3 regions of the Pseudofrankia coriaricola genome follow, and region 2 is predicted to be linked to each of the others. Evidence: riboswitches for the same ligand, from Rfam matches in the RefSeq annotation. Region 2 holds a riboswitch; each other region holds the start of a gene.
The links. Region 2 has a riboswitch for cyclic di-AMP ahead of QOZ89_RS24240 (C40 family peptidase). Riboswitches for the same ligand answer to the same signal wherever they lie in the genome.
Positions count from the first base shown of each region.

Region 1: another riboswitch for cyclic di-AMP. It lies ahead of QOZ89_RS28330 (transglycosylase family protein); the one in region 2 lies ahead of QOZ89_RS24240 (C40 family peptidase).
Region 3: another riboswitch for cyclic di-AMP. It lies ahead of QOZ89_RS32745 (peptidoglycan-binding protein); the one in region 2 lies ahead of QOZ89_RS24240 (C40 family peptidase).

Region 1 covers NZ_JASNFO010000057.1:4,593-14,494, forward strand. The annotation lists gene QOZ89_RS28315 (DedA family protein) at 1-260, opposite strand, end outside; gene fbaA (class II fructose-bisphosphate aldolase) at 721-1,749, shown strand; gene QOZ89_RS28325 (transglycosylase family protein) at 3,593-4,267, shown strand; cyclic di-AMP (ydaO/yuaA leader) riboswitch at 4,912-5,066, shown strand; gene QOZ89_RS28330 (transglycosylase family protein) at 5,086-5,835, shown strand; gene QOZ89_RS28335 (DUF3151 domain-containing protein) at 6,165-6,593, shown strand; gene QOZ89_RS28340 (adenylosuccinate synthase) at 6,917-8,200, shown strand; gene QOZ89_RS28345 (hypothetical protein) at 8,531-9,460, shown strand; gene purD (phosphoribosylamine--glycine ligase) at 9,668-9,902, shown strand, end outside.
Region 2 covers NZ_JASNFO010000044.1:135,092-144,993, reverse strand. The annotation lists partial or broken gene QOZ89_RS24250 (hypothetical protein) at 138-335, opposite strand; gene QOZ89_RS24245 (hypothetical protein) at 374-535, opposite strand; gene QOZ89_RS24240 (C40 family peptidase) at 1,038-2,030, opposite strand; cyclic di-AMP (ydaO/yuaA leader) riboswitch at 2,112-2,278, opposite strand; gene QOZ89_RS24235 (C40 family peptidase) at 3,614-4,558, shown strand; gene QOZ89_RS24230 (WD40/YVTN/BNR-like repeat-containing protein) at 4,787-5,218, opposite strand; gene QOZ89_RS24225 (hypothetical protein) at 5,257-5,580, shown strand; gene QOZ89_RS24220 (hypothetical protein) at 5,644-6,132, shown strand; gene QOZ89_RS24215 (PLP-dependent cysteine synthase family protein) at 6,333-7,469, shown strand; gene QOZ89_RS24210 (MDR family MFS transporter) at 7,466-8,857, shown strand; partial or broken gene QOZ89_RS24205 (DUF8832 domain-containing protein) at 9,282-9,902, opposite strand, start outside.
Region 3 covers NZ_JASNFO010000073.1:74,666-84,567, forward strand. The annotation lists gene QOZ89_RS32730 (sensor histidine kinase) at 1-249, shown strand, start outside; gene QOZ89_RS32735 (response regulator) at 246-1,085, shown strand; gene QOZ89_RS32740 (hypothetical protein) at 1,099-1,362, opposite strand; cyclic di-AMP (ydaO/yuaA leader) riboswitch at 1,747-1,928, shown strand; gene QOZ89_RS32745 (peptidoglycan-binding protein) at 1,936-2,682, shown strand; gene QOZ89_RS32750 (hypothetical protein) at 2,876-3,595, opposite strand; gene QOZ89_RS32755 (hypothetical protein) at 3,701-4,507, opposite strand; gene QOZ89_RS32760 (ATP-binding cassette domain-containing protein) at 4,504-5,586, opposite strand; gene QOZ89_RS32765 (response regulator) at 5,887-6,666, opposite strand; gene QOZ89_RS32770 (sensor histidine kinase) at 6,663-8,273, opposite strand; gene QOZ89_RS32775 (DEAD/DEAH box helicase) at 8,434-9,902, opposite strand, start outside.

The DNA of each region.
Region 1 (9,902 bases), on a different contig from region 2:
TGTCGGCGTTCCAACCAGGGCCGGCCGAGCCGCCGCCCGGTGACATAGCCAACACAGACTCCCGCGACCGCCATCACGGTCACGCCGGCCGCAAGTACCGGCAGTGACACCCGGTGTGCCGGATCTGCCGCCATCAGCCCAGTCGCCAACAACATGGCGTCTCCCGGCAGCCAGAACGCGATCGGCACGCCGCTCTCAAGGAAGACGATCGCGAACACGGTCAGATACAGGGTCAGGCCGGATAGACGGTCGACATCCATGACCTCAGTCTGACGGGGACGCCGAGCGCCTCGGCCGTCGGACGCTGCGCGCCGGGTTCGGATCCGGGGGTATGGACGGGAAACGGGTGCTCTTGCGGCCGACCTGGGCGGATGTCGACCGGGTGGGCGAGATGCGGCGGGCGCGACCGCCCGCGCCGTGCGGACGCGCCAAGCGGCGGGTCGCTCGACACCCGGTCGGCGCGGTCGCTGCCAAGATGACGGATCGAAGGGTAAGTAGTCACGAGTCACGGTGGCACGCGCGATGTCGGCGGCAACGGGCTCCCGTCGGACCGCCTCGCGTCATACCCTTCGCGCAACACAGCCCGCAACGCGCGGTCCCGGCACGCCCCGGTGCGCGCCGTCCATCACTGCCCGGCTCGCCAGGGGATGACGGCCGCCGGCCGGCGAGCCGGCCGTGTCCGCCCGCTCGGTGGCCCGACGCCTTTGACAGGAGCTTTCGATGCCCATCGCGACCCCAGACGTCTACGCCGAGATGCTCGACCGGGCGAAGGCCAATGCCTTCGCCTACCCCGCCATCAACGTCACGTCGTCACAGACGCTGAACGCCGCGCTGCGCGGCTTCGCCGAGGCCGGCAGCGACGGAATCGTCCAGGTGTCCACCGGGGGGGCCGAGTACCTGTCCGGGGCGACGGTCAAGAACATGGTGCTCGGGGCCGAGGCACTGGCCGAGTTCGCGCACCACGTCGCCAAGGCCTACCCGGTACAGATCGCCCTGCACACCGACCACTGTCCGGCGGACAAGCTCGACGCCTACATGCGCCCGCTCGTCGCCATCTCCAAGGAGCGGGTGCGGGCCGGCCGCGACCCGCTGTTCCAGTCGCACATGTGGGACGGCTCCGCGGTGCCGCTGGAGGAGAACCTCAAGCTGGCCGAGGAGCTGCTCGCGGACTGCAAGGCCGCGAACATCGTGCTCGAGGTGGAGATCGGCGTCGTCGGCGGCGAGGAGGACGGCGTCGTCGGCGCGATCGACGAGAAGCTGTACACCACGCCCGAGGACATGTGGCGCACGGCCGAGGTGCTCGGCACCGGCGGCAAGGGCCGGTACATGCTGGCGGCCACCTTCGGCAACGTGCACGGCGTCTACAAGCCGGGCAACGTCAAGCTGCGCCCGACGATCCTGCGCGACGGCCAGCAGCACGTGGCCGCCAAGCTGGGGCTCGGCCCCGACGCGAAGCCGTTCAACCTGGTCTTCCACGGCGGCAGCGGCTCGGAGCTCTCCGAGATCCGCGAGGCGCTGGACTACGGCGTCGTCAAGATGAACGTGGACACCGACGCCCAGTACGCGTTCACCCGGCCGGTCGCGGACCACATGTTCAAGAACTACGACGGCGTCCTGAAGATCGACGGCGAGGTCGGCGTCAAGAAGTCCTACGACCCCCGCACCTGGGGCAAGGCCGCCGAGGCGAACATGGCCAAGCGTGTCGCGCAGGCCTGCGAGGACCTGCGCAGCGCCGGCCAGGCCATTTAATCTGGTTCGCTCCGTGCGGGCACGGCGCTACGGCCCCTTACTCGCTTCGCTCCCAAGGGACCTCCGCGCCGTGTCCTCCTCCGCTCACGTGCCCTCCGGCGACCTCGCTGCGGCCCGACCCAGTTCGCTTCGCTCGTGGGCCGGGCCTCCGCGAGGCGCGCCTCCGCGCCGCACGGTCACCCGCCGCTCAACGTCACCAATCCACAACGACCCGATCCAGAACCATCCCCGCGGGGCCACGTCGCTTCGCTCGTGGACGGGCCTCCGCGAGGCGCGCCTCCGCGCCGCACGGTCACCTATCGCTGAACGTCACCAACCAAGACCCACTCGATCCAGGCGTGAGCCAGAGCCTTGCGGAAGCCTCCGCGCCGCACGGTTACGTCGCGCTTGACCGTTTCTAGATCATCTTGAGCTCGAAGTCACACCTTCGGCCCGGGGCCGCCACTTTGGCAGCCCCGGGCCGAAGTCGTTCTGTGACTTAGCGCTTCCTACCCCATCAGGCGCGAGCACCGCCCACGAGCGCAGCGAAGTGCCCGCAAACAGAGGCTGTTCGAGGATTGGTGACGTTCCAGCGCATGGCAACCGAGCTGGCGCGGAGGCGCGCCTCCGCGGAGGCCCGGCCACGAGCGAAGCGACGGGGTCGGGCCGCAGCGGAGGTCGCCGGAACGCCCGTGAGCGGAGGAGGACGGCGCGCGGAGGTCCCGTGGGAGCGAAGCGAGTACGGGGCCGGAGCGCGCCGCCCGCACGGAGCGAACCAACAACAACCTTCCCGCCCGACCCGGTACCGCTCCGAACGGGGCGACTACCCATCGGCGACTTCTGGACCACTGAGCGCCACCGTCGGTAGACCACCGCGGGGTACGGCATCTAGCGGTCGCAACCGCAATAGTTAACCAGAAGTAATCATTTGACTACCGAATGTACAGCAACCGGGTGTGTCCCGACGGGTGTAGCGAGGATCGCATTTCGCCCGGGCATGCATCGAAGGGGCCGTTCGGGCGGCAGAATGGTAGATTTATTTTTCGACGCGACACGCGGACGACACCAGACCCGCGCGTGGCCCTCCGGCACGGATGGTCCCGCCCGTTGTGGGGCGAAACCGCCAGTCAGCAGATCTTCGACGCGGAGCAAGAAATCACCGACCACGGCACCGGGTAGGAAAGATGAGCGCGCGTATGCGCGCGCTAACATCGTTTCGGGCAGATTTCAAGCAGCGACACGCCGGTGTGGCCTTCTTCACGTGCCTATTTCAATGCTTGCCGTCACCCCGAGGAATGTGGTTATGGTCTTCGCCGTGCCTGGCGACAGGACAGGCACCCACCGGGCGGCACGCCGAATCCTGCCCCCGCCCGGCGAGTTTTTAACCAGCGGCAGGAACGGGGGAACCGAATCCGGACGCCTGACCAGAGATCCTGGACAGCGACCTTTTCCGCCAGCCTTATCGGGACCGACGAGACCCGTGGAGCCGAAGTGGTGACGGAAAAGGCTCAATAGGGCGACGGCCTGCGTGGCCAGACAGCGCGCCACGCCAGCCTCGCCCTCAACAGGCGTCCTAGGGGTGAAGCCGACCGACTTTCGCTGTACTCGTTGATGCGCAGGACCTAGCGCGTCAGCCCAACAGCCGAACATGTCGCGCGGCCGGGCAATCTCTTTCCAGCCCGAACCCGACAGCTCACCTCGCAGGCGTGGGGAAGGGCAACCACGCATGTCCGAAACAAGTACCCCTGGTCGACATCGCATGCCCGGCGGGCGTTTCGTTCCGCCATTGGCCGACTGTCCGCCAGACGGCACCACGAGCGTGCGCGTCTCCGTCAGCCCCGAACCCGCCGAATCGGCGGGGCCGATCCGCCAGTCCCGGGAGCCCCGGCGGGCCATCACGTCCCCGGCACGCCGGCTACGCAAGACCCTCGCGGCCGTTCCCGTCATCGCCGCGGCCGTGGGTGGCACGATCGCCGTCGCGACACCCGCGAACGCCTCATCCACCTGGGCAGAACTGCGCCAGTGCGAGTCCGGCGGAAACTATTCCATCAATACCGGCAACGGATATTACGGCGCGTACCAGTTCTCTGTGAGAACGTGGCAGGGCCTCGGATATTCGGGACTGCCGAGTGCCGCGCCACCCGCGGTTCAGGACGAAGCGGCGCTGCGGCTCGCGCAGCGCTCCGGCTTTGGCCAGTGGCCGGACTGCGGCCGCGGGATGGGCCCGGACCAGCTCGCGCCTGGCGCCAGTTCCCCCGGCGCCAGCCAGGCCTCCCGCTCAGCCCCCAGGGCGCCCCTCGTGACCCAGGCGATCTCCTCGACCACGGCGCGCCTGCCGTTCACGACAGCGCTGGCCGGCCAGTACCGCGCCGATGTCCGGTCCTGGCAGGCCCAGATGAACAAGATCGGCTACTCGCTCGCCGTCGACGGGCACTACGGGCCGCGTTCGGCCGAGGCCGCCCGCGCGCTGCAGCGGGCCAAGGGCCTGGCCGTCGACGGCGTCGTCGGTCCAAAGACCTGGGCCGCCACCTTCGCCTGAGCAGTCAGGCGTCACCGCCCGTCTGACCTTCTTGCCGAGGCCTCCGGCCGCGCAGGGCTCTGCCACTGTCGCTGACGGAACTCCCGGAGATCGGCTGACGCCGGTCCCTGAAGAAGAGCCTCGGCCTGGGCCACCCGCCCGGCACCTCCCTCCCGGGCCGGCCCCGCGAGGTCAGTCGACCCGCCGCCGCTGGAACCTCGCCGCGATCGGCCCCCACCGACCGCTGCCCACGTCGGCGACGGGACCCCTTTCCCACCCCGCCTCTGGCCGCCAGTCGGAGGCATACGGCTCTGACCCGCCGGCTGGTCGGTGGGCAAGGGGACCTGGCGGTAGACGACCGGCCGCTGCCTCGCCGCTGGGCCGCCGCGCCGGCCACAGGGCTGAAAGCCGCGCGAGCCTCATCATGATCGCGCTGCTGCCGGCCGGCGTGCCGGCCAGGCGGCGTCAGCGAGCGGCTGGCGCCACCGCTGGAGCAGTCGCGAACCGGGGCCGCCCCGTTCACTGGGGCGACCCCGGTTTGCGGCGAAGGATGCGGGCTCGCTACAGTCCGGTGCTACTCGCCCGACCTGGGTGAGTCGCGCGGGCGGACGCCAAGTCCTGCCCCCACCCGCGTGTGGAGATGGCCCCTCTATCGCGGGGCACGGATCCGCTTGGGCAGGAGCGGGGGACCCATTTCCGGGCGTGGCGACAGTCGCGTCCTTGGGGTGAAGCCGGTCAGCCCGGACGCGACGCCATCGGCGGAGCGCGAGGTGACGACCGGCCGGGCATTCCCGGCCCGAACCCGACAGCTCACCCCGCAGGCGCAGGGAAGGACCGACATGCCGTCTGAGCAGACCGGCGAAGCCCGGCCCGCCTACAGGACGGGAGGCCGGCACCGCGCCCAGCAGGGCCCGTCGTCGACCGCCCGCCTGCTACGCACCACCGGCGCGGTCACGGCGCTCGTGGGCAGCGGCCTCGCGGTCACCGCGATACCGGCCGGCGCCGCCACCCCGGACGACTTCGCCCGGCTGCGCCAGTGCGAGTCCGGCGGCAACTACTCGATCAACACCGGGAACGGCTTCTACGGCGCCTACCAGTTCGACCAGCGGACCTGGCAGGGCCTCGGCTACTCCGGCCTGCCCAGCGAGGCGCCACCTGCCGTCCAGGACGAAGCGGCATACCGGCTGTACAACTCCCGCGGCTGGTCCCCGTGGCCGGCCTGCTCCAAGAAGCTCGGCCTGACCAACAACGGGCCGGTCGGCGGCGTCTCGTCGTCCGCCTCCAGCGGCTCGGTCCAGCAGGCGGTCCAGCCGGTCGAGCCCCCGATGACGCTCGACCGGGCCCGCTCGGAGGTCCAGCAGTCGGGCTTCCACGGCACGATCTCCTCGGCCGACGGCGGCAAGGTGCGCGCCGACGCGTACGTCTGGCAGCAGCAGATGCGCGACCAGCGCTTCTCGCTCACCGTCGACGGCAAGTTCGGCCCGCAGTCGCAGGGCGTCGCCGCGCTCTACTCGTACCTGACCAAGGTCAGCGACGGCCAGCCCGGCGTCGTCGGCGAGAACATCTGGAACGCGACCGTCCAAGGCTGAGGCTGCCGCGCGGCTCAGCCGCTGCGCGTCTGACCGCTGCGTCAGCCTGGCGGGCGCGGAGCGCCCTTGAGCGTGGTTCCGGGCACAGGCGTATGACGGTGGCTGGGCTGGTTCCAGGCTGGCGACGTGGGTGGGTTGGCGCCAGCGCTGATGCGCCGTCACCCCCCTGGGCTGAGTTGAGTGCCTCGCTCACCAGAACGGCACCACGCTTGCGGGACGGGCCGTCATCTTCTTGGGGCTAGGTCGAGTGCCTCGCTTGCCAGAACGGCGTCAGGCTCGCGGCGCGGGCCGGTCCTTGGGTGGCGGGTCGGGGCGATTACGGTTGGGGTATGACGACTCCGTCCGGGCGTGCCGATCTTCTGGGTGGGCCGCCGGCTACCCTGCTGCCGTTCGACCCCGCGTCCGCGGCGCTCGCCGAGGGCGCGGCGGCCAGCGACGTGGCCGCTCGTTTCCCCACATCCAGCGCGGCCTGGGCGGTGCTGGCCGAGGCGGCGCTCGACGGCGGGCGCCCGGTCGAGGCGTACGCGTACGCGCGCACCGGCTACCACCGCGGGCTCGACGCGCTGCGCCGCTCGGGCTGGCGCGGGCACGGGCCGGTGCCCTGGTCGCACGAGCCGAACCAGGGATTCCTGCGCGCGCTGGCCGCCCTCGGGCAGGCCGCGGCCGCGATCGGCGAGACCGCCGAGGTCGAGCGGATCGGGACGTTCCTGGCCGACAGCGACCCCACCGCGCCCGGCCAGCTCGGGCAGGCCGGCTGATCGTCGGGCCCGCGGGGCCGAATCCTCCGCGCCGAGTTGCCCGAGGGGTCCCCGGGGTTCCTGCCGGACCGGCGACAGGGTTCCTGCCGGATCCGGGGTCCCTGCCCGATTGGCGACAGGGTCCCTGCCGGATCCGGGGTCCCTGCCCGATTGGCGAAGCCGATCGGGGAGGTCTGGGAGCCGATCTGGGAGGTCAGCGATCTGGGAGGTCGGCGATTGGCTACCGGGACGGGTCGGGCATCGAACGCACAGCCAGACACCAGGCCGTCACTTAGCCAATCGGTGGGGAAGGTCGGGCTTCGTTCTTAGTACAGTCTTGCCCCGTGCCTGCGCTTGTCCTGATCGGAGCCCAGTGGGGCGACGAGGGTAAGGGAAAGGCGACCGACCTTTTGGGCGGCGCCGTCGACTACGTCGTGCGCTACCAGGGCGGCAACAACGCCGGCCATACGGTGGTCATAGGCGACGAGAAGTACGCCCTGCACCTCATCCCCAGCGGAATCCTGCGTGCCGACTGCATCCCGGTGATCGGGAACGGTGTCGTGATCGACCCCGGCGTGCTGCTGTCGGAGATGGCTGGGCTCCGCGCCCGTGGTATCGACACATCCCGGTTGATGATCAGCGCGAACGCCCATCTGATCATGCCGCATCACCGGGCCCTCGACCGAGTCACCGAGCGTTACCTCGGCAAGGCCCGGATCGGCACGACCGGCCGCGGCATCGGCCCGGCCTACGGCGACAAGGTCGCGCGCACCGGCATCCGCGTGCAGGACCTGCTCGACCCGGGCATCCTGCGCCAGAAGCTCGAGCTGGCGCTGCGCGAGAAGAACCAGGTGCTCGCCAAGGTGTACAACCGCCGCAAGATCGAGGTTGACGTGGTGGTCGAGGAGTACCTGGACTACGCCGCGCAGCTCGGCCCGCACATCGCGGACACCGGGCTTGTGCTCGACTCGGCGCTGCGCGCCGGCAAGGTCGTCCTGCTGGAGGGCTCGCAGGGCACCCTGCTCGACGTCGACCACGGCACCTATCCGTTCGTCACCTCGTCGAACCCGACCGCCGGCGGCGCGGCCACCGGCGCGGGCATCGGCCCGACCCGGATCACCCGCGTGATCGGGATCATCAAGGCCTACACCACCCGGGTCGGCTCGGGCCCGTTCCCGACCGAGCTCGACGACAAGGTCGGCGACGAGCTGCGCCGCGTCGGCGGCGAGTTCGGGGTGACGACCGGCCGCGCCCGGCGCACCGGCTGGTATGACGCGGTCATCGCCCGCTACGCGGTGCGGGTCAACGGGCTCACCGACCTGTTCCTGACAAAGCTGGATGTCCTGTCCGGCTTCGACCGGGTGCCGGTGTGCGTGGCCTACGACGTGGGCGGCACGCGGATGTCCGAGATGCCGATGACCCAGACCGAGTTCCACCATGCCAAGCCCATCTACAAGGAGCTGCCCGGCTGGCACGAGGACATCTCGGGCGCCACCTCGTTCGACCAGCTCCCGCCCGAGGCGCGGGACTACGTCAGGGCGCTGGAGGAGATGTCCGGCGCCCCGATCTCCGCGATCGGCGTCGGCCCCGGCCGCGACCAGACACTCGTCCTACGCGACCTCCTCTAACGGGCCAAAGGGCGTGCGAAAATGATCTTCCTTCGCACGCCCGGCGGCCGTTGTCCCCAGGATCACTAGAGGGCCAAAGGGCGTGCGAAAATGATCTTCCTTCGCACGCCCGGCGGGCCGTTGTCCCCAGGATCACTGACGGATCACCAGCGCCACGCCCGCCCGGTTGCGGCACGGCCCGTGACGGGTCACGCTTCCTTGGTCACGCTGCGCAGTCGCCGGGAGGTGGATCACGTGGTCGCCCGCCCGTCCGAGGAGCCGCAACCCACTCCAGGACCGCCGGAAGCACGGAGGGAAGCCAGCTTCAGGCCTACCTCCGGCACGCCGGCAGTGCTGGCCCCCATCGACGGCCGTCAAGGCGGGATCGGCCCCGCCCGGACCAGTGACAGGGTCCCCGCCGGGCCGGCGGAGCTCTTCTGGCAGGTCAGGCCGGGCAGCTACCGCGCGGACGTGGATGCCGACGCGTGGCCGGTCGGGTTCTCCCCGACGGGCGAGGCGCTGCCCGACGCGCTCACCGACGTCCTGCTGCGCGGCAGCCACTGGGTGCGCAGCGCCCAGCGGGCCGAGGCGGAGCGTCGGGAGCGTTCGGCCGCCATCGCCACCCATGTCGAGGCGCAGCTGGCCACGTTCCTCAGGTTGTGCGCCGAGGCGGAGCTGATGCCTCCGGTGACGATGCGGGTGGTGCGGGACGTTCCGCGGCTGGCGGGAGCCAGGCATCGCGCCGAGGGCCGGCCGCGCGCCGCGCTGCGCACCGCCGACGACCTGGCCATCCCGCTCGGGCTCGTCGATCCGGCGGGAGCGGCCCGTTCGGCCACCGACTCGCCGGCGGACCAGCCGGCCGACCCGCCGGACCGGCCCCGCCCATCCGACAGGAACCCCGGCCTTCGCCGGTCCAGGAGGAGCCCCGGGAACCCCCCGCGGGGCGCCGACCGCCATGACCGGCGCCCCCCGGCCGGCGGGCCGCCCAGCCACTGGCACGGCAGGAGCCAGCTGACGGCGTGGCCGCTGCTCTACTGGCGGTGTGAGAGCTTCCCCTCGGCCGGCCGGTCGCTGCACCTGTTCGTCGAGCCGGGCGGCCGGACGTTCGAGGGCCGGGACCTGCCGGCCCCGCTGACCGTGGTCGGCCGGCAGGTGCGGGTCTGGCCGGTCGACGCGCCGTCGATCGTCGAGGGCATGGCCGAGGTCGACGCCCGCCGCTGTGCCCTCCACCTGGTAGACGGGATGGCCCGGCTGCTCTGGAGGGCGGGAATCGGGCTTTAGGCGAGCGTCGGGGAATCAGGGGACAGGTCGGTTTCCGGGTATGGTGCGGCGCGGGCCTGAGGTCCCCCGCCGACCAGCGTCACCGGTCCCCAGGGGCGGCCCGCGGCGGCCGCACCCCGACTGGCAAAGGACCGACGGACCGATGACGCACGGCGTACGACGCCCACGACCGCCTGGCCGGGTGCTCCCAGAGGTGGCGGCGTGGGCATGAAGGTCCTTGTGGTCGGCTCGGGCGGGCGGGAGCACGCGCTGTGCCGGGCGCTCACCCGTGACCCCCGCGTCGGCTCGATCGTCTGCGCGCCCGGCAACGCCGGCACCGCCGACATCGCCGAGCCCCGCCCGCTCGACGTCGCCGACCCGGAGGCGGTGGCCGCCGTCGCCGAGTCCGTCGGCGCCGAGCTCACGATCATCGGCCCGGAGGTCCCCCTCGTCGGCGGCGCCG
Region 2 (9,902 bases):
CGAAACCCAGAGAAAGGTCTTCCAGCTAATCGGCGCGCCTATCTCCAAGACCGTTGGTAGTCAGTAAGACGATCAATGGCTGCCGCGAACCCGCAAGTCACGAGCCCGCAGTGCGTCCTAGATCAAGTAAGTTCGGGTTAGACGGCTTGCTCGGGTTCGCCGTCTGGCGGCGAGGCGCCGCGTTCGATCTTGGTGTGGGTGTCGGTGCGTAGCTGGGTGACGAGTCTGCGGGCGACGGGGGCGCCGACGTGGAGCCGTTTGCGGAGGGTCTCTGCGGAGATAGGGCGTTGGTGGTGTTGCCAGTGCAGGACGTCTTCGGCTCGGGCTCGGTGGAGGGAGCCGGCCATCCGGTCTAGGCGTGCGGTAGTGCCTGTCAGCCTTCGGCCAGTGGGAGGATCCGGGCAAAGGTGGCACCAGCGTCGCGGGATTCGTAGATGCCATCGCTGGTGGCGACGAGCAGGTGGCCTTCGTCGACGGCCGTCATATCGGGGGTGTGGATGTGGCCGCAGGCGGTCACGGCCGGGCGGTGCGTCACTCTCGGCCCGGGGCCGTGGGGGCGAGCCGGTCGGGCCGCCACCGAGGGGTTCGGACGGCGGGTAGTCCGCTGGCGGAATCCGAGGGCGGGAGGGGAAGCCCTCGATGCCACCGGCGGACGTCGTGGATGGCGCGGCTAAGGGGCGAGGGCCGCGCCTGCTGCTACCTACATGAAGAGTTCTGGAACGTGCTCGGAGAAAAACGGGACGGGTCGGCGGCGAAGGGCCAGCGCGGCCGACGTTGTGTCCGGGCCGGAAATCACCGCCGCCGAGAACGGCTGGCGAGCAGCACCGCTATGCCGTCGTCTTGTCGGGCGTCAACGGGCCCCGGGGCTTCGGGAACTCCGTGAGCGGCGGTCCCGCCAGCGGGAGCTGGCCGGGCCGCCAGGCCACGTCCGCGAACCCGCAGGGGAGGGGTTCGCGGGCAGGTCCGCCTGAGCGGGGCAGCCGAAGCCGGCCGAACGTAACGCTCAGGAGGAAGCCCTCCTCGCCCGCCGCGCCTTCCTACAGGACGCGGCCGACGAGGTAGCTCGTGCTCCAGATCGTCTGCAGCTGGACGACCGTGCCGGAGTGCGGCGCGGCCCACATCTTCCCGTCGCCGGCGTAGATGCCCATGTGGTAGATCTCGCCCGGCGCGCCGAAGAAGATCAGGTCGCCGACTTCCTTGTGCGCCTGGTCGACGTGGACCGTGGCCTCGTACTGCGCCTCCGCCGTCCTCGGCAGGTTGCGGCCGAGCTGCCGGTAGACGTACTGCACCAGGCTGGAGCAGTCGAACGAGTCCGGCCCGTTGGCGCCGTAGACGTAGGGCTTGCCGGCCTGCAGCGACGCCAGGTAGACGGCCTTCTCGCCCAGGTCGCCGTTCGACGGGGCGTTGACCGTGACGCCCCGGCTCGCCGAGGGGGCCGGCCGCTCCGCGACGTTCACCGTGCCGACGTTGTCGGCGGTGGCGGACTGCAGTGCGTCGGTGCCGTCGAAGACCGCGGTGATCTGTGTCGTGGTCAGCACCCGCGCGGTGTACGAGGTGTACCCGTCGTTGTTCGTCTGCAGGTGCAGGAAGGTCGCGAAACCGGTCGGTAGCTTGACCTGGACCTTGACCAGCTGGTTGGCCAGCGGCTGGTTGGTGTCCTTGTTGGTCAGCTTGAAGCCGATTTCGACCGGCTGGTCCGCATAGGCGGTGACGTCGGGGTTCGTGATGAACAGGTCGACGTCGGCCTTCGCCGTCAGCGTCGGCGCGGCCAGGTCGGACGCCGTGTCGGTGCCGTCGGCGCCAAGGGTGGACGCGAGGCTCACCGGGCGGACGTCGGTGCCAGAGCCGCCCATCGACCCGGAGCCGAAGGCGCTGGCGAGGCTGAGGCCGGTGGTGACGGAGCCGTCATCTCCGAACGCGTCCGCCGAGGTGTCGGCTGCCGGGGCGCAGCCGGCGAGGGCGATGCCGGACATCGCGATCGCACCGGTGGTAGCCGCGGCGACCGCGGTACGACCTCGGACCTTTGCCACCGCGGTCAGACCGCGATGACGACCCCTGCTGGTATCAGGCAGGGTGTCGGTATCCCACTGTACGGAGGGCGCGGACAAGTGTGGTCCTTCCCGTACGCCTGCGAGGTGAGCTGTCGGGTTCGGGCTGGGCTGCCCGGCCCTCGCGCAGCAAGCACGCGATGGGCTTCACCCCAAGGCCCGCGCCGGAGGGGGCGCTGGCCGGTCATGCGAGGTGGGTCCCCCGCTCCTGCCCGAGGTGACGACTCGGAGGGGACACCGGGACCGCGGGCAGGATTCGGCGTTCGGTCCGGTGTTGGACGTGACGTCGTGAACGAGACTAGTCCATTTGGATACGACGATGCGTAGTAGGTAGCACGGACACGCCTGGTCCCACGAGCTGTCGGTTCCGGGCCCCACGAGCCGGTGTCGTGACGGGTGTCGCCGAGAGTCACCGGCTACCCAGAACAGTAGAGGCGGGCGAGATGGTGCCGACCATTGACTACCGTGCGTAGTTGAAAAACTACGTACAGATCCCACATTGGGGCCGAGAGGCCACAGAAGGCGGCACGAGTGGTACCTAGCCCGGGGTGGTGACGCCTGCATCCCTATGACGAGCGGGCCTACTCGCCGGCTCGGCCGGGCCTTGCTGGGTTGGTGGTGTTATTTGGGCACCAGTTCCGAATCTTAAGGACCAAAATCCTACAGAGGATGTCTGGGAAGGGCATGGGTGACAGGCCGGTGAGGCGGTGCAGCAGGATCGGCTGCTCCTGCTCGACCACGTCGCCGGCGCCCGCCGGGAAGTCCGTGCCGTCCAGCGCGTTCTGGAGGCGATCATCGTTCGCATCGGTGGCGAGTAGCTGCTACGCCGGCCGCTGGTGCAGGTACAGGCGGCCGGCTTCCCGATCGAGCGGCACGAACGATACAAACGCGGGATCGTGGAGCGACTGGTGGCCCGCAATCCCCAGGCGGCTCAGGCCACCGCGCGGCCTGAGCCAAAGATCGGTTCCGACCTCGATGCCGACGCTGGCTGACCGGGTACCCGGAGATGAACGCCTCCGACAGGCCCGATCTGCGGACCCTGACCGCTCCTTCTGCTATCGACGTGACCACGCCCGCACATCCCGATCACTGCACGTGGCCGATGGATGGTGGTGTTCGGCGGCGTAGGGCGAGCACGGCGGGGTGGTGGTCGACCTGGAGGGTGACGTGTTCGACGGCGAAGTCGCGGTGGAGTAGCTGTTCGATCTCGAACTGGGCAGACGACGAACGGGCTGTTACCGCGTGTTGGGTCGCTCGCCGCGGTCGAGTACGACGTGGCGGGTACGAGCGCATTGGCGGCACGCCTCCCGGACGTGGAGGCCCTGCGCGTCGAGGCGCCCGGCCGACCCGCTGCCACCCCACCCTTTCCTACCAATCACACCAGTAGTACTACTATCTGGCGTCGTTGCTGCGGTGGACGCGTTCGAGGACGCGGCGAGGGAGGGGACGCGGTGCCTGCTCAGGGCGGCGGTCGGTGGTCGCTTGACGGACTGTGGCCCAGGAGGTACGACCTGGACGCCGAATCGGGACCGGGCACGGCGACCAGGGGGTCTACGCGCCGCCGGATGACCGAGCCTCGGCGTCGGGCAGCCACCGTCGCCCTCCTGGCCAGCGGAACATTGGCCACCTCGATGACGGGCTTCGCCGCGGCCACCTCCGACACCCCCGGCGACGACCAGCCCACCGCCGACCCGATCATGCAGGCATCCACACTCGGCGCCTCGATGTTCGGCAACCAGCCGGCCCCGCAGGACGCACCCGACGGCGTGGCACTGGCAGCGGAGATCGCGAACCCGACGCAGCAGTTCACAGCCCTGACCATCACGCCCGACAAGACGACGATCAGCCCCAACGACCAGGTGACCTTCACGGTCCACGCCGCGGCGGCGACGACCGGTGCACCCGTCGCGGGTGAGCAGGTCAACATCGTCGTCGTCACCGGCACCCGCTGGTCGAAAAGCGCCATCCTGCGAACCGACGATGACGGCGACGCCCGCATCAGCGCCCGCCTGCTGAGCACGACCACGATCACCGCGGTGTTCGACGGAGACGCCGCGCTGCGCCCCTCGACGGCGGAGGCCGCCACCGTCGTCGTCCGCAGCCCCACGGCAGGTCCGGGCTCCGGGCCGGGAGGCATCGCGACGGCGATCCCCCGCAGCACCATCGGCGAAAAGGCCGTCTACCTCGCGTCCCTGCAGGCCGGCAAGCCCTACGTGTGGGGCGCGACCGGCCCCAACGCCTTCGACTGCTCCGGCTTCGCGCAGTACATCTACAAGCAGCTGGGCCGCTACCTGCCACGCACCGCCCAGCAGCAGTACAACGCGACGATCCACGTCCCGCAGTCCGCCAAACAACCCGGCGACCTGATCTTCTTCGGCACCCCCGACAACATCACCCACATGGGCATCTACGCCGGCAACGGCTACATGTGGGCCGCTCCCCGGAGCGGCGATGTCGTCAAGTACGAGCCGATCTACACCAGCCGTTACTACGTCGGCCGCGTCCTGTAAGGGCCCGGGAGCGGCCGGCTCGACGCCGCAGGCATGCCGCCCGCGGACCGTCGGAAGAGCGGAGGAGCTGGCGGAGTGCGCCACGATCGGTGCATTCGCCGCTGTTACCGCGAGCCGGAATGTGATCAACCTCCTCGCTGGCGCCGCCAACAAGCAGATGATCGTGTTGGGTGAAGTCCCGGGTTCTCCGAAGACGGGCCACCCCGTCTGAGCGTGCGGTAGTGCCTGTCAGCCTTCGGCCAGTGGGAGGATCCGGGTGAAGGTGGCACCGGCGTCGCGGGATTCGTAGATGCCGTCGCTGGTGGCGGCGAGCAGGTGGCCTTCGTCGACGGCGGTGAACGCCTGCGGTCCGCCGCCGGGGATGGTGGAGACCCGCTTCCAGGTGGCGCCGGCGTCGGCACTCACGCTGAGCATGCCGGTCAGGTCCAGCCCGTAGAGGGCGCTGGCCGCCGGCCAGGCGAGAAACAGCTGCACGGTGGAGCTGCGCGGCGGTGCGAAGGTCCGCCCGCCGTCGGTGCTGGTGGCGACGCCCCGTTCGGTGGTGGCGAGCAGCAGGGTGCGGTCGGTGGGGCTGGCGGCGATGTCGGCGGCGGCGATGCGCGCGCCGGTCGCCCAGCTGGACCGGTGGGAGGGCGAGTCTGGCGGTGGCCTGGCCGCCAAGTCCGGACCCGGACCTGCTGCGCCAAGCGGTTGCCGCCATGCGGCAGGTGGGCCAGTTCAGCCTGCACGAGCGGGTCACCAGCGACACCAGCCGCGGCCTGGGCACCCCGTCCGTGCTGTCCCTGTCCGGCACCCGGTTCCTGGACAGCGAACCCTATGGCACTGGCCAAGCCCCAGTCACCACCCGTCTCGGCGTCACCGCCGGGCAGACCCGGCTGGCCTTGGCCTACCCCGCCGAGGGCCTCCAGATCGAACTCACCCTTGCCCCCGATGGGAAGATCGTCCATGAGGTGCTCGCTGCCCCCAAACATCTGATTATCCGGAGCTTCGTTTACCCGACCCCGACGAACCCTGACCGGTAGCGGCCCGGACAGCACTCCATTCGCGACTCTCCGTAATCGCTTGAACGTCGAGCGTGGGCTAGCGTGGGACGTGTGGACCTGGCCTGCGGGAACACGACGTCGAGGTCGCACAGAGTCGCGGCGCTCGCTCTGCTCGCTCTGCTCGCGGCCATCGTGGTCCACGGAATCCTGTGCGCCGTCCATGAGTCCCACGGGCTGGCAGAAGACCACCACCCTCGCACCGCGGTCGCCTTGAGCACGCCGGACGTCACCCCCGAGGCGCACGCCGGCGAGCCTTCGGTCGCCGCGGACTTCCCGGAGATCCAGCCACCGTCCCCGATGCTCTGGCCCGGCCAAGACCATCTGGTGGTCGGTTGCCCTTCTCAGTTCATCCTCCCGGCACGATTGGATGCCGTGGCTCCAGCCTCTCCGGTCGTCGTGCTGCTGGGGCTGGCCGTGGTGCCGGTCCTGTGGGCGGCTACCGGCGTCAGGCCGGGACCGGCGTATCACAGCGGTCGCGTTCACGCGGTCACGCGCGGGCTCTTCATGCGGATATGCGTACTTCGAAACTGATCGACGGGTAGCAATCTTCTCCTCTATCACCTAGCCGCCAACACCGTGCTTCGTCGTCTGATCGGCGGGCGCGCAGCGGCGCGGTCCGGCACTGGCTCATCCCCATAGACGGTGCCTCGTAGGGCTCCGTACGGTGCCGCAGCCGACCGTCGCCGCTGACGCCATGCACGCACGGGCATCAGCCTCGAAGGAACGCCACGATGACATACGCCTCTGTCGCTGCCCGCACACCCGTCCCGACGCGTCCGGCAGGCGCGCCCCCGGCGGCGCGTTCCCTTGCCGACGTGGTCGGCAACACGCCGGTGCTCTGGATCCCCGACGTCTGCTTCGGGGGCACAGGCGGGTTCTGGGCCAAGCTCGAAGGTCACAACCCGGGTGGGATCAAGGACCGACCCGCCCTGCACATGGTGGCGTGCGCTCGACGACGCGGCGAGCTCGCTCCCGGCCGGCCCGTCATCGAGTCGACCAGTGGGACCCTGGGACTCGGCCTCGCGTTCGCCGGAATCACGTACGGCCACCCGGTCACGCTCGTGACCGACCCCGGCATGGAGCCGATCCTGCACCGCCTGCTGGTCGCCTACGGCACGCAGATCGACATTGTCGAGCGGCCACACCCCACTGGCGGATGGCAGCAGGCCCGGCGAGACCGCGTCCAGGCCCTGCTTGACGAGCATCCCGGCGCCTACTGTCCCGACCAGTACCACAACCCCGACAACGTGGCCGCCTACGAGCGACTCGCGCTGGAGCTGATCGAGCAGATCGGACGTGTGGACGTCCTCGTGTGCAGCGTCGGCACCGGCGGACACAGCGCGGGCGTCTCCCGCGTCCTGCGGGATTCCTTCCCCGACCTGCGGCTGGTCGGCGTGGACACCATCGCCTCGACCATCTTTGGGCAGCCCGCTGGACCCCGGCTGATGCGTGGCCTCGGCAGCAGCATCTACCCGCGCAACGTCGCGTACGACGCCTTCAGTGAAGTCCACTGGGTAGCGCCCGGCGAGGCTGTCTGGGCCTGCCGGCGACTGGCTGCCACACGGTTCGCGACTGGCGGATGGAGCGTGGGTGCCGTCGCCCTGGTGGCATCCTGGCTCAGCCGGGGCACATCGTCCGACACTCGTATCGTCGCGATCTTCCCGGACGGGCCACAGCGTTACTGGAACAGTATCTATGACAATGACTACTGCGCCGAGCACCAGCTGTTGGACGTGGTGCCCGCCTGGAACCCCGATGTGCTCGACCATCCAGCCGACCGGGTCGTGCGCCGGTGGACCCGCTGCGCCCGGGTGGTCGACCCGCTGTCGCATCCCGAGCTTGTGGGCTGCCGGGCAGCGCAGCGATGACAGGGACCTGGAGCCAGATCCGGTCCTTCGACCGGCCGATCCGGCTCCTGCTCATCAACCAACTGGGCATCAACATCGGCTTCTACATGCTCATGCCTTACCTGGCGAGCTACCTATCGGTGACGCTCGGGCTCGCGGCCTGGCTGGTCGGATTCGTGCTCGGAGTCCGCAACCTCAGCCAGCAAGGACTGTTCCTGCTCGGCGGAAGCCTCGCCGATCGCTTCGGCTACAAGCCGATGATCCTCGCCGGACTGGCGCTGCGTACCGCCGGTTTCGCGCTCCTCGGCTTCGCCGAGACCATCCCCGTATTGATCATCGCGTCCGCCCTGACGGGCTTCGCTGGAGCTCTGTTCAACCCCGCGGTACGCGCCTACGTGGCAGCAGAGGCGGGCGAACGCCGGGTCGACGCGTTCGCGGTGTTCAATATCTTCTACCAGCTCGGGATCCTGCTCGGTCCGCTGATCGGGCTCGCTCTGCTGGCGATCGACTTCACGCTCGTGTGCGCCGTGGCCGCCGCGGTGTTTCTGTTGTTGACCGTCCTGCAAGCTCGGGCGCTGCCAGCGCGGACCCGAAACGAAAGCCCGGACATCGCCGGTCCTGAACCAGCCGGCGACAGGGAAACGAACAGCAAGGTTTCTCACACCGGCCGCGGCGGCGAGGCGCCACTGTCCATTATCCGGTCCTGGCGTGTCGTACTAGCCAACCAGTCGTTCCTGCTTTTCGCTCTGGCGATGATCGGGTCGTACGTGTTGACCTTCCAGGTCTACCTGGGGCTTCCGATCGAGGTCAGACGCGCGACCGGCAGCGAGACCGGGGTAACGCTGCTGTTTGTCCTTTCTGGCCTGCTCACCGTGGCCGGTCAGGTTCGGCTCACCATGTGGGTGAAAGCCCGCTGGACCCCCGGCCAGGCGATGAGCAGAGGACTGATCCTCATGGGCCTGGCATTCCTCCCGCTCGTGCTATCCGCTTCCTTCGACCAGCACGGGGCGGAAGCGGCCGCCCGGTCGCTTCCGGCCCAAGCGCTGGCGATGGTGCCCGTGCTGACCGCGTCCGCGCTCCTGGCAGTGGCAACCATGCTCGTCTATCCGTTCGAGATGGCCACCATCGTGACACTCGGCGGCGATCGCATGATGGGCACCTACTATGGCCTCTACAACACGCTCTCCGGGATAGGAATCGCCGCGGGAAACCTGCTTACCGGCGCCGCCCTCGACGCCGGGAGGAACATCGGGATCTCCGCGCTACCGTGGATCATTCTTGCGCTCACCGGTGGGCTTTGCGCGACCTCAGTCCACCGGCTTGACCGTGCCGGCCGCCTCGCTCCACCACAAGGTGTGACCGTGAAACCCGAGACATCACGACCAAGAAGTGCCAGCCGAGCGGGATGACGACGATCGGTAGGCCGCCCGCTGCCACCGTAGGCCACGTACGCTGAGATGGCGTACAGATGATTTTTCCGCGTGATCTCTCTCGGATCCGGCGGAGGAACAGTTATTTGCGGGACCTGCGCGACCGGTCCGGGCCAGATGCGGCTGGCCGCCTACCTCGCGGCCCGCGGCGGCGCTCGGGCCACTGCCGTTGGCCCGACCGGTACCGCCCTTGTGGGTGGCAGCATTGCTGACCGTCGCTGCTGAGGGCGCGGCGGCGCGTGGGTCGTCATGCTCGTACCGTGCGGAAGGCGCAGGTGACGGGCGGGCGCACGTGCACTGACGAGGCCGAGACCATCGCTGGCTGACGGATGGTGGTCCCCGCCCGTTGCCGAACGGGGACCCGCTGCCTGGCCAGGTATGAGCCGGTAGTGGCCTCGAGGTCCTATCCGACAGTGATGGTCATCGCGGCGGCGTGCAGGTTGCCGGCAGTCTGGAACTGCAGGAACAGTCGCCAGCTGCCGGACTTCGGCAGATTCGCCTCGAACGACAGGGCCGGGCCGCCGTGGTCCCCGTTGACGCTGTCCTGCGGGTGGAAGTGGGCGAAGGCCTGGTCGCTGGCGTGGATGGCGGTCAGGTGGGCCTAGGTGTCGAGGTAGGGCTGCAGGTCGGTGACCGGATTCCCGTCCTTCGTCACGGTGACGGTGAGCATGTGCGTCATCCCGGCCATCGGCTTGTCACCGGAGACGGTGAGGGTGTAGCCGTCGACTGTGGCGCTGGTCGCCGCTGCCGGTAGCGGGACGGTGGCAGCCGTTCCGGGGACGGTGACTGGTTGGCTGAGGACCAGGGGGGCGTTCGTGCCGCCGACGCGGGTGATGAACGAGGTGTACACCCGATAGGTGCCGGCTGGCGTGCCGGCCAGGTCGGCGGTCCAGGTGCCGTCGCTGGCCATGGTCGGGTGGACGTGCTGGAAGCCGGTGAGGTCGGACCGGACCAGGTAGAGGTGCATGAGCTTGGTCTGGTCCGGTTGGAAGGAGGTCACCGGCGTCCCGTCTGCGACGCGGAT
Region 3 (9,902 bases), on a different contig from region 2:
ACCGGCACCGGCCTCGGCCTCGCGCTCTCCCGGGGCCTGATCGAGGCGATGGACGGCACGCTCACCCCGGAGGACACCCCCGGCGGCGGCCTCACGATGGTCATCGACCTCCCCGCCGACGCGGACGGCGAACCCCGGATCGAACACGGGCCCGGGCCGGATGACGGGCCCGGGCGGGATGACGGGCCCGGGCGGGATGACGGGCCCGGCGCGGCGGCGGGCGGCGGAGACGCCGGGAGCGTCCGATGACGCGGGTGCTGATCGTCGACGACGAACCGCAGATCCTGCGCGCGATGCGGATCAACCTGCGGGCGCGCGGCTACGAGGTGGTCGTCGCCGACACCGGCGCGGGTGCCCTCTCCGCCGCCGCGTCGGCCCTCCCGGACATCGTCATCCTGGACCTCGGCCTGCCGGACATGGACGGCGTCGAGGTCATCCACGGCCTGCGCGGCTGGACCCGGGTGCCGATCGTGGTCCTGTCCGGCCGCGCCGAGAGCCGCGACAAGGTCGGCGCCCTGGACGCCGGCGCCGACGACTACATCACCAAGCCGTTCGGCATCGACGAGCTGCTCGCCCGGCTGCGCGCGGTCGGCCGCCGCGGCGGCGAGCAGGGGGCGAGCCCGATCGTCCGCTTCGGCCACATCACCGTCGACCTCGCCGCCCACCGCGTCACCCGCGCCTGGCCTTCCGCCGACGGCACGGGCGGCACGGGCGGCGCGGGCGGCGCGAACGGCACGGGCCATGCGGACGACGACGCGGACGGCCCTGACGGCACCGCCGGGCGCGTCTCGCCCGACGGCGGTGCCGGTGGTGACGTGGGCGACGGTGCCGCCGGCGAGGAGCGGGCCGACGAGATCCACCTGACGAAGACCGAATGGGGTCTGCTCAGGGTGCTGGTCAGCCATCCGGGCAAGCTCGTCACCCAGCGCCAGCTGCTCACCGAGGTCTGGGGCGCGAGGTACGAGACCGAGACCCACTACCTGCGCACCTACCTCAACCGCCTGCGCCAGAAGCTCGAGGACGACCCGGCCCGCCCCCGCCACCTGCTCACCGAACCCGGCATGGGCTACCGCTTCCAGCCTTGAGCCGGGCGGGGGATCAGCGGCGGGTGGCGCAGAGGGTGGCCATGAGGTTCTTGTCGCGGTCGACGCACGGGGTGAAGCCCTCGCCGCGGAGCAGGTTCTTGGCCGTGTCGGTGCTGACGTACTCCAGGAGGGCCGACAGCAGGCTGTCGCCAGGCGGGGTGCCGTACGTGTAGAGGTAATCGCCATCAGCCGCCTCCGGTGTGTTCAGGAAATGGCCCGCACGAACGCACTCCTCGACGGCCGACGAGCCCAGGTCACCCGCTGTGACCTCAACCACGGCGACCCAACGACCGGAACACGCCGCGACAGGCGATTGCTCGACCAGAGGGAAGTCCGGCCAGGCATTACGCGGCGCATCTGATCTGCGCCGCTCGCGGCGGGCCACAAGCGGGACAAGTGACCACCAAAAGCCGCTCCGCGACAATGATTCGCGCGGCAACCAGCTCTTGTTCCCCGAATTTCGCGTCAATTACTGTGACGCTGGTCACAATTAGCTACCAGTAAGCGCACTGCCACAAGGTATTGCACGCTGCGTGACAGACCTGCCGGACATCTGCCCAGTTCACCAGCTTGTGACTACAGCGGGTAGCTAGTTACGGTTGCTCCGCTCGCTGCAAGCACCGGTCCGGACGCCGAGTTCTGCCCCCGGCCCAGTGCCCCCTCCGAGAGATCGCCAGGGCAGAAATGGGGGAACCACGTTCCTCCGGGCTGGCGCCACGTGGCGCCAGCCCTCGGGGTTAAGTCGGCCATTCAAGGCGCTTGTTCAACGCGCCCGAAAATGACCGGCCGGGCTTCCCGGCCCGAACCCGACAGCTAACCTCACAGGCGTGCGGGAAAGATATCTCGAACAATGCGCAAGGGTCGTCATCGTAAGAAGAATGTTGTCCGCCGCCGCGGCTCCGCTGTTGTCGCCGCCGGTGTCATGACGGCCACCGCCGGCGCCGCCGTCTTCGCCGGCGCCTCTCCGGCCAGCGCCGCCTCCACCATCGTCTCGGATTCTCAGATCGCCGCCTACGCGCATTCCGCGGGCCTCGACAGCTGCCGCGTCGGCCTCGCCACCTGGGTCGCGATCGCACTCGCCGAGTCCAGCGGCAACCGCTACGCGCACGCCACCGTCGGCGAGGACTCGCGCGGCCTGTGGCAGATCAACATGCGGGCGCACGCCGGCTGGGTCGGCAGCCGCGACCTCTACGACCCGGCGACCAACGCATGGGCCGCCACCCAGGTCTGCAAGGGCTCCGGCCCCAGCGCCTGGACCACCTACACCAAGGGTGCCTACCGCGCCTACCTGGCGCGCGGCAATGCCGCCGCGAACGCCGTCGGCAGCGGCGCTGTCCTCGCCGCCCCGGTCTCCCTGGCCAAGGCCCCGGCGATCCCGGCGAATGCCTGGTACCTGTCACAGGCGGCGAACCACGCCACCTACCTGGACGCGGTCCGCCAGCTGCAGCAGAAGCTCGCGAGCCTCGGCTACACGGTCGGGGTCGACGGCTACTTCGGCCCGCAGACCAACGGTGTCGTGCGCGCCTACCAGGCCTCCCACGGCCTGCTGGTCGACGGCGTCGTCGGGCCGCAGACCCACAAGGCTCTGTTCGGCTAGTCAAGGCCCCGACCGTCGTCGGACGGTCGGAATCCCGCCGGTGGGTGAGCAATGCGGCCAGCCCGCCGGCACTCACGCCCTCCCGCGCCTCTTCCCCCTCCGGGCGCGGGAGCCCAGGAACCGCCCTGACCTTTCCCTCCTGTCGAGGTCAGGGCGGTTTCGCTGTTCAGCTCCCGTCCGCCCCGACCGACGGTCAGGTCGCCCTGCCTCCGCCGTTTCGCGTCAGGATGACCGTCCCATCCGGGTCACTTCCCGCATGCGACTCATAGTGCAGGCTCAACCGACCCGACCCCTGGAGCATCAGGGTGATGTCCTCGTCGGTGCAGACCTCGTCGCCCGGCTGCGCCGCCTCGTGAACGCGGACTGACGAGTCGTCGCCGACCTCGAGCAGCGTCACCGTCTCGGTGCAGGCGCCCGCGTACGTCGTCGCGCCGACGATGTCGCCGACCTTGCCGTCCTTGAGGTCCAGGGACATCTCGGCGCCGCCGACCGTGCCGTACCAGGTTCCGACGAAGGCGCTCGGCACCGTGGTCTCGCCCGAGCCACCGTCATGGCCGACCAGTCTCAGCACGCCGAGGACAACGCCGGCGACAACGACCAGCCCACCGACGACCAGCACGGGCAGCAGCCAGGGCCGCCTAGGGGACGGCGACGGCTGGCGGCCGGCCGACTGGTACCAGGGGTTCTGGCCAGCCGGCGGGACCTGCCCTTCCGGCGGAGCCCACTGGTATCCGGTCGCCGGCTGGTACTGCGGCGCGTACGGCTGCTGGTTCTGCTGCTCGTACGGAGGCTGGTATGGCGGCTGGTACTGCTGCTGATACGGCTGGTTCTGGCCCGCCTGCGGGTAGCCCTGGTACCAGCCCGTCGGCTGATATTGGCCCGAGTACTCCCCGGAGGGCTCCCCTGTACCCATGCGGCCCAGTCTGCCCCGGCTGCCGCCGGACGGTTCGACCGGATCGCGGAATTGTCCCCGGTATGGCCGCGCATTGGGACCACGGGCCCGCGCCGGGAACCTCGCCTAGATGGGCAGGGTGATGTGCCGGCTGGCGACATGGGCAAGCAGGGCGGCGAGGGCAGTGGCGGCGAGCGCGGCGAGCAGGCCGAGCGTGAGGGGAGGCTGCGGCAGACTGTCCAGGCCCAGCCGGCCTGCCAGCGGCGGCCCTGTGACGCCGCGCCTCAGCACCAGCTCCGCCACGGCCGCCGGAAGCAGGGCCGGCACGACCAGGGGCACGAACGCCTCCCGGCCAAGGACCCCCCGAGCGACGCCGATCAGCCATCCGGAGGCGAAGTAGCAGGCGAACAGCGCCGCGTAGGCGGCGCCCACCCGGACCAGCCCGCCGCCGCCGGACAGCCGCCGGCCGCCGGACAGCTCGTGGCGCCAGCCGAGCGTGTGGAAGGCGAGCCCCTCCAAGCCATACCCGAGAGCGATGAACAAGCCACCGGCCACCGCGATGACGACCAGCGTCACGGTGGCCGCCGAGGCGACCCGGGCGCGGGTGACACCGTTGCCGACCAGCATCGGCGCGAACGTCGACGTCATCGACAGTCCCGCGGCGAGCGGCACGAACCGCTGCCAGCCGGAGAACCCGTGCTGCCAGAGACTGTGGTCGGTCGAGCCCGCCCCGGCCACGATCCCGAGCACGATCCCGAACACGGCGGCGATCGCCAGCCACAGCAGGCCGACCCAGATCATGGTTCCGGCCGTCGTGATGGCGGCGGCGTTCGGCAGCGACGGCCGTCCGTTCCCCGCCGGGGCCGGGGACGGGGACGCGGTCGTGGTCACCGCGGTCGCCAGGTCGTCGGCGTGCTGGTCGGGGTCGGTCATGACATGCGCTCCCGCTGGTCGCCGGACTGGGGTCGGTCATTGGTCAGATAGGTGACGAGCGCGCGCAGCCCCACCGGGCCGACGCTGATCCCGGCCCGTTCCGCCGTGGTGAGCCCTTCGGGCGGCATCGGGCCGGTGAGCACGACCGAGCGGAGCCGGCCCAGGTGGCGATCGGCCACAACGGCCGTGGCATCACCGACCACGGCGCGCAGGAAATCGGCGACGGTGCCGGCCTCGCCGGTGAGCTCACGGCCGAGCGCGCGCAGCTCGGCGGGCCGCCCGGCCGCCAGCACCCGCCCGCGGCCGAGGAGGACGACATCGTCGAGCAGCCCGCCGCCGCCGTTACCCGTGCCGCCGCTGTCCTCGCGGCCGCCGTCCCCACCGGGGCTGTCGCCGCCGTGACTGTCCGTGCTGTGGCTATCCATACCGCCGCGGCCGTCCATGCCGCCGCCGTCATCGCTATCGCTATCGCCATCGCCATCGCCTTCGCCGACGGTGGCACCAGCCAGGATGATCGTGCGTGGGTGTGCGGCCTGGTCGGCGCGCAGCTCCTGATGGAACGCGGACAGGTAGTCGGGCTCCAGGTCCAGGTGCGCCTCGTCGACCATCGTCAGCGGCGCCCGGCTCGCCAGGCCGATCGTCACCGCGAGCGCCGCCCGCCGGCCGCGGGCCAGGGTGCCGACCTTCGCGCCGACGGCGACCTCGAACCGGTCGAGCAGCCTGTTCGCGAAGGCCTGGTCCCAGCGGGGACGCAGCAGGGCGACGATCTCGAGAACCTCGCGGACCGTCGTCGACTCGTCGACCCCGATCCCGCCCCGGCCGTCGACCAGACAGATCCCGCTCATCAGCCGCGCGTTCTCGTAGGGATCCTCACCGTCGACGCGCACCGTGCCGCCAGACGGGCGACGGTAGGCGGCCAGGCACGCGAGCAAGGTCGACTTCCCGGCTCCCTCACGGCCGAACAGCCCACAGACGCGGCCCGGCTCCACGGAGAACGAGACGTCGTCCAGCGTCGGTGGCGCCGTGCCACCGCCCCGATGACGGACCGCGAGCCGCTCAACGTCAACTCGATAGCTCATGCCACCAAGCTGTTCCAGCCGCCCGGTCACCGCCTACGGCCGCAGGGCTATGGCGCGGGCGACCTCGGTCGATTCCGCTGGCCGCCGCCACACGGCCCGGTCGGGCCGGGCCGGCGGGTACGGGCGGTGGCGTCTGTCTGGTGCCGCTTCGGCGAACGTTCGCCCCGTCGCCTGCGCCAGCAGGTCGAAGATCCGTCAGACGCTACGCGTCACCCTTGGCGCGCAACGTCTGACGGATCTCCAGAACTCGCGCCGTGGAGGACCGACGTTGCTTGCCACGGCCTGGCGGGTGGAGCGAGGCTACCCGGCCTCGAGGTCGGCGTCGTGGACGAGCAGGGCGATCTGCACGCGGTTGTCGAGACCGAGGCGGGTGAACAGCTTCGAGACGTAGGACTTGACGGTCGCGACGCTCATGTACAGCTCGGCGGCGATCTGGGCGTTGGACAGCCCGCGCCCGACGGCGAGCGCCACCTCGTGTTCCCGCTCGCTGAGCAGGTCGAGCGATGCGCGGGCGCGCTGGGCAGCCGCCGACCCCCGCCCCGAAACGGGGGCCGTCGCCCGTGCGGAAGCCGACGGCGACGTTTCGCCGCGCGGTGGGAAGGCCGTGGCGGCGTGCGCCATGAGGCGGCGGAGCACCGCCGGCGAAAGGATCGGGTCGCCGGCGGCGACCCGCTGGACAGCGCGGACGATCTCCGCCGGCGGGGTGTCCTTGAGCAGGAAGCCACTCGCTCCGGCCCGCAGCGCGCGCAGCGCATGCTCGTCCGTGTCGAAGGTGGTCAGGACGATGACCTCGGGCGGGTCGGCCCTGGCACGCAGCGCCTCGGTCGCCGCAAAGCCGTCGACCCGTGGCATCCGGATGTCCATGAGCACCACGTCCGGGCCGTGCGCGTCGACCGCGGCCCCCACCTCGTCACCGTCGCCCGCCTCGCCGACGACCAGCACGCCGTCCGCGCCGCCGAACACCATGGCGAGCGCCGTCCGGACCAGCGGGTCGTCGTCGACGACCAGCACCCGTACCGGCGCGGCCTGGTCGAGCCTGTCGGTCGTGCCGGGCACGGCTGGCCGCTGAGGACCTGTCACCCGTCACTCCCGCCAAGCCCGCGCACGGCACCGGCACCGGCACCGGCACTGTGACCGTCGCCGTGACCGTCACCAGAACCGCTGCCAGCGCCCTCGCCGACGACGTCACTTCCACCGTCACCGGCGTTGGCATTGACGCCGCCGATGTCGCCGTCCTCAATGGGCACCCAGGACAGCCAGGCACACAGGCGGAACTCACCGTCCGAGGTCACCTCGTGCCGGAGCGTCCCGCCGGCCTGTGCTGCCCGCTCAGCCAACCCGACCAGCCCTGTCCCTCCGACCAGCCCTGTCCCTCCGACTGGCCCCGCCCCTTCGACTGGCCCTGCCCCTCCGACCAGCCCGGGCCGGGCAGCCGTCTCGGTGCCTGTGGAGCGGTCCGTTGGGTTACGAGCCTCGATGCGCAGCCCGCTGGCGGCCGAGCCGTCGACCAGCACCGTGACCGGCTGCCCAGGCGCGTGCTTACGGGCATTGGTCAGCGCTTCCTGCACGATCCGGTATCCGCCGCGGCCAGCGACCGGCCACACCGTGTGCGGCTCGGTCAGATAGTAGGAGGCCAGGACGGTGGTACCCGCGCGGCGGGACTCGTCGACGAGGCCCGCCAGGTCCGAGAGACCAGGGGCGGCCGGAACCGCTGGAACCGGCGCGTGATCCCCAGTACGTCCAGCACCCTCGCCGTCGTCCGCCCGCTCGTCCTGGCGCGCCAGGAGTACGGGCCCGGCGTCGCCCTGGCGCGGCAGCGGCTCGGGCTTGAGCCCGGGCTCGGCGTCGTCCCGCCGGAGCAGGCCGATCACCTGGCGCAGCTCGACGAGGGCCTGCCGGGCGCTGGCCCGGACCACGCCGGCGGCCTGGGCGACCTGCTCGGGCGGCGCGTTCGGCCGGAACTCGAGCGCGCCCGCGTGCAGGCTCAGCAACGACAGCCGGTGGCCGAGCACGTCGTGCATCTCGCGGGCGATCCGGAGCCGCTCCAGCCGGCGGGCGTCGGCTATCCGATGGTGCTGCTCGGCCTCGGCGAGCGCCGCCCGCTCCCGCCAGGAGACCACCAGCTGCCGCCGGGCGCGCACGAACATCCCCCACCCGGTCACCCCGGCCGTCACCCCGAACCCGAGCAGCACCTCGCCCGCGTACGGCAGCTGGGGGTCGGGCCAGACCAGCGGATAGACGAAGCTGGGCAGCCAGAAGACGCCGGCCACCGCGGCGGTCACCGACGGCCGTCGGTGCACGGCGACGCTGAACATCAGGACCAGAGCGCCAATGGACGACGACGCGGAGAACGTCCCGAAGACGGTGGCCGCGAGCGTGAGCGGCACCGGCCAGCGCCGCCGCCACCACAGCGCCCCGCAGGTCACCAGCCCCGCCGCCAGGTCGGCGGCGCGCAGCCCCCGCGGCACGTTGGGCACCTGCTCGATAAGCGGCGCCCACACCGCGAGCCCGCCCCAGACAGCGACCACGAAAAGGACCACATCCACGGCCCAGTCCCGCGCGGACCGGGGTGCCGGCCGGCCGTCACCCCGCGTAGCGGTGATCTCCTGGGTGAGCAGGGCCGGCAGCAGCCAGCGGTACTCCACTCGGCGCACCCCGACGCGCCCGCCGGTGCCCACCGCGCCCATGTGCGGCAGCGTACGGGGTCGTCACATCGTCCGGAACCACCCGAAGGGTGCTACCAAAGTCGACGCCCGGCCGTCGACGCCCGGCCGTCGGCGCTCGGCCGCCAACACTGGTCGTCGACATTCGTCAGGCGACATTCGGGCCCGCCTTGGCGGGAGGTCATCAGAGCTGGTCGACGGCGGTGACGGTGAGCGCGGCGGCACCGAGCTCGTCGGAGGCGGCGAGGTCGACCTCCGCGCTGATGCCCCAGTCATGGTCGCCGGCCGGGTCGTCGAAGATCTGGCGCAGCAGCCATTTCCCGCGCTCGGTGGCCGTGTCGACGATGAGCATCTTCGGGCCGCGGGCATCGGCGCCGGTGCCGATCTCGCGGTGCTCCTCGAAATACGGCTCGAGCGCGTCCTCCCAGGCCCCGGCGTTCCAGCCGGATTCGGCGTCCAGCTCGCCGAGGTCGTAGTAACGGCGCAGCGCCGCCAGCTCCACCCGGCGGAACAGCGCGTTGCGGACGAGGACGCGGAAGGCGCGGACGTTCTTCGTGACGGCCGGAGGCTTGTCGGTGAGGCGGTCGCCGTGCTCGATCGCCGCGGCGGCGGCGAGGTCGCCCTGGGTGGGGTTGCGCAGCCGTTCCCACTCGTCGAGCAGGCTCGAGTCGACCTGGCGGACCAGCTCGCCGAGCCATTCGATGAGGTCCGTGAGCTCCTCGGTGCGGGCCGCGTCCGGAACCGTCTGGCGCACCGCCTTGTACGCGTCGGCGAGATAACGCAGCAGCAGGCCTTCGGAGCGGGCCAGACCGTAGAACTGGATGTACTCGGCGAACGTCATCGCCCGCTCGTACATGTCGCGCACGACCGTCTTCGGCGAGAGCTCGTAGTCGTCGACCCACGGGTGGCCGCGCCGGTAGATCTCCAACGCGCCCGTGAGCAGCTCGTCGAGCGGCTTCGGGTAGGTGACCTCCTGCAGGGCCTCCATCCGGTCGTCGTACTCCATGCCCTCGGCCTTCATCGCCGCGACGGCCTCGCCACGCGCCTTGAACTGCTGCGAGGACAGCACCTGGCGCGGGTTGTCGAGCGTCGACTCGATGACGGACAGCGCGTCGAGCGGATAGTCGGGCGCCTCCTTGTCGAGCAGTTCGAGGGCGCCGAGCGCGAACGGCGAGAGCGGCTGGTTGAGCGCGAAGTCGAACTGCAGGTCGACGGTGAGCCGGATCGTGCGGCCCTCCGCGTCCGGCTCGTCGAGCTTCTCGACGACGCCGGCGGCGAGCAGCGCCCGGTAGATCGCGATCGCCCGGCGGATGTGCTTCCGCTGTGTGGCCCGGTCCTCGTCGTTGTCGGTGAGCAGGTGGCGCATCGCGGTGAACGCGTCGCCGGGCCGGGAGATGACGTTCAGCAGCATCGAGTGGGTGACCCGGAAATGCGAGGTCAGCGGCTCCGGCTCGGCGGCGACGAGCCGCTCGTAGGTCGGCTGGCCCCAGCCGGCCTGGCCCTCCGGCGGCTTCCTGCGGACGACCTTGCGGCGCTTCTTCGGGTCGTCGCCGGCCTTCGCCAGCGCCTTCTCGTTCTCGATGACATGCTCGGGCGCCTGCACGACGACGTAGCCGGCGGTGTCGTAGCCGGCCCGGCCGGCCCGGCCGGCGA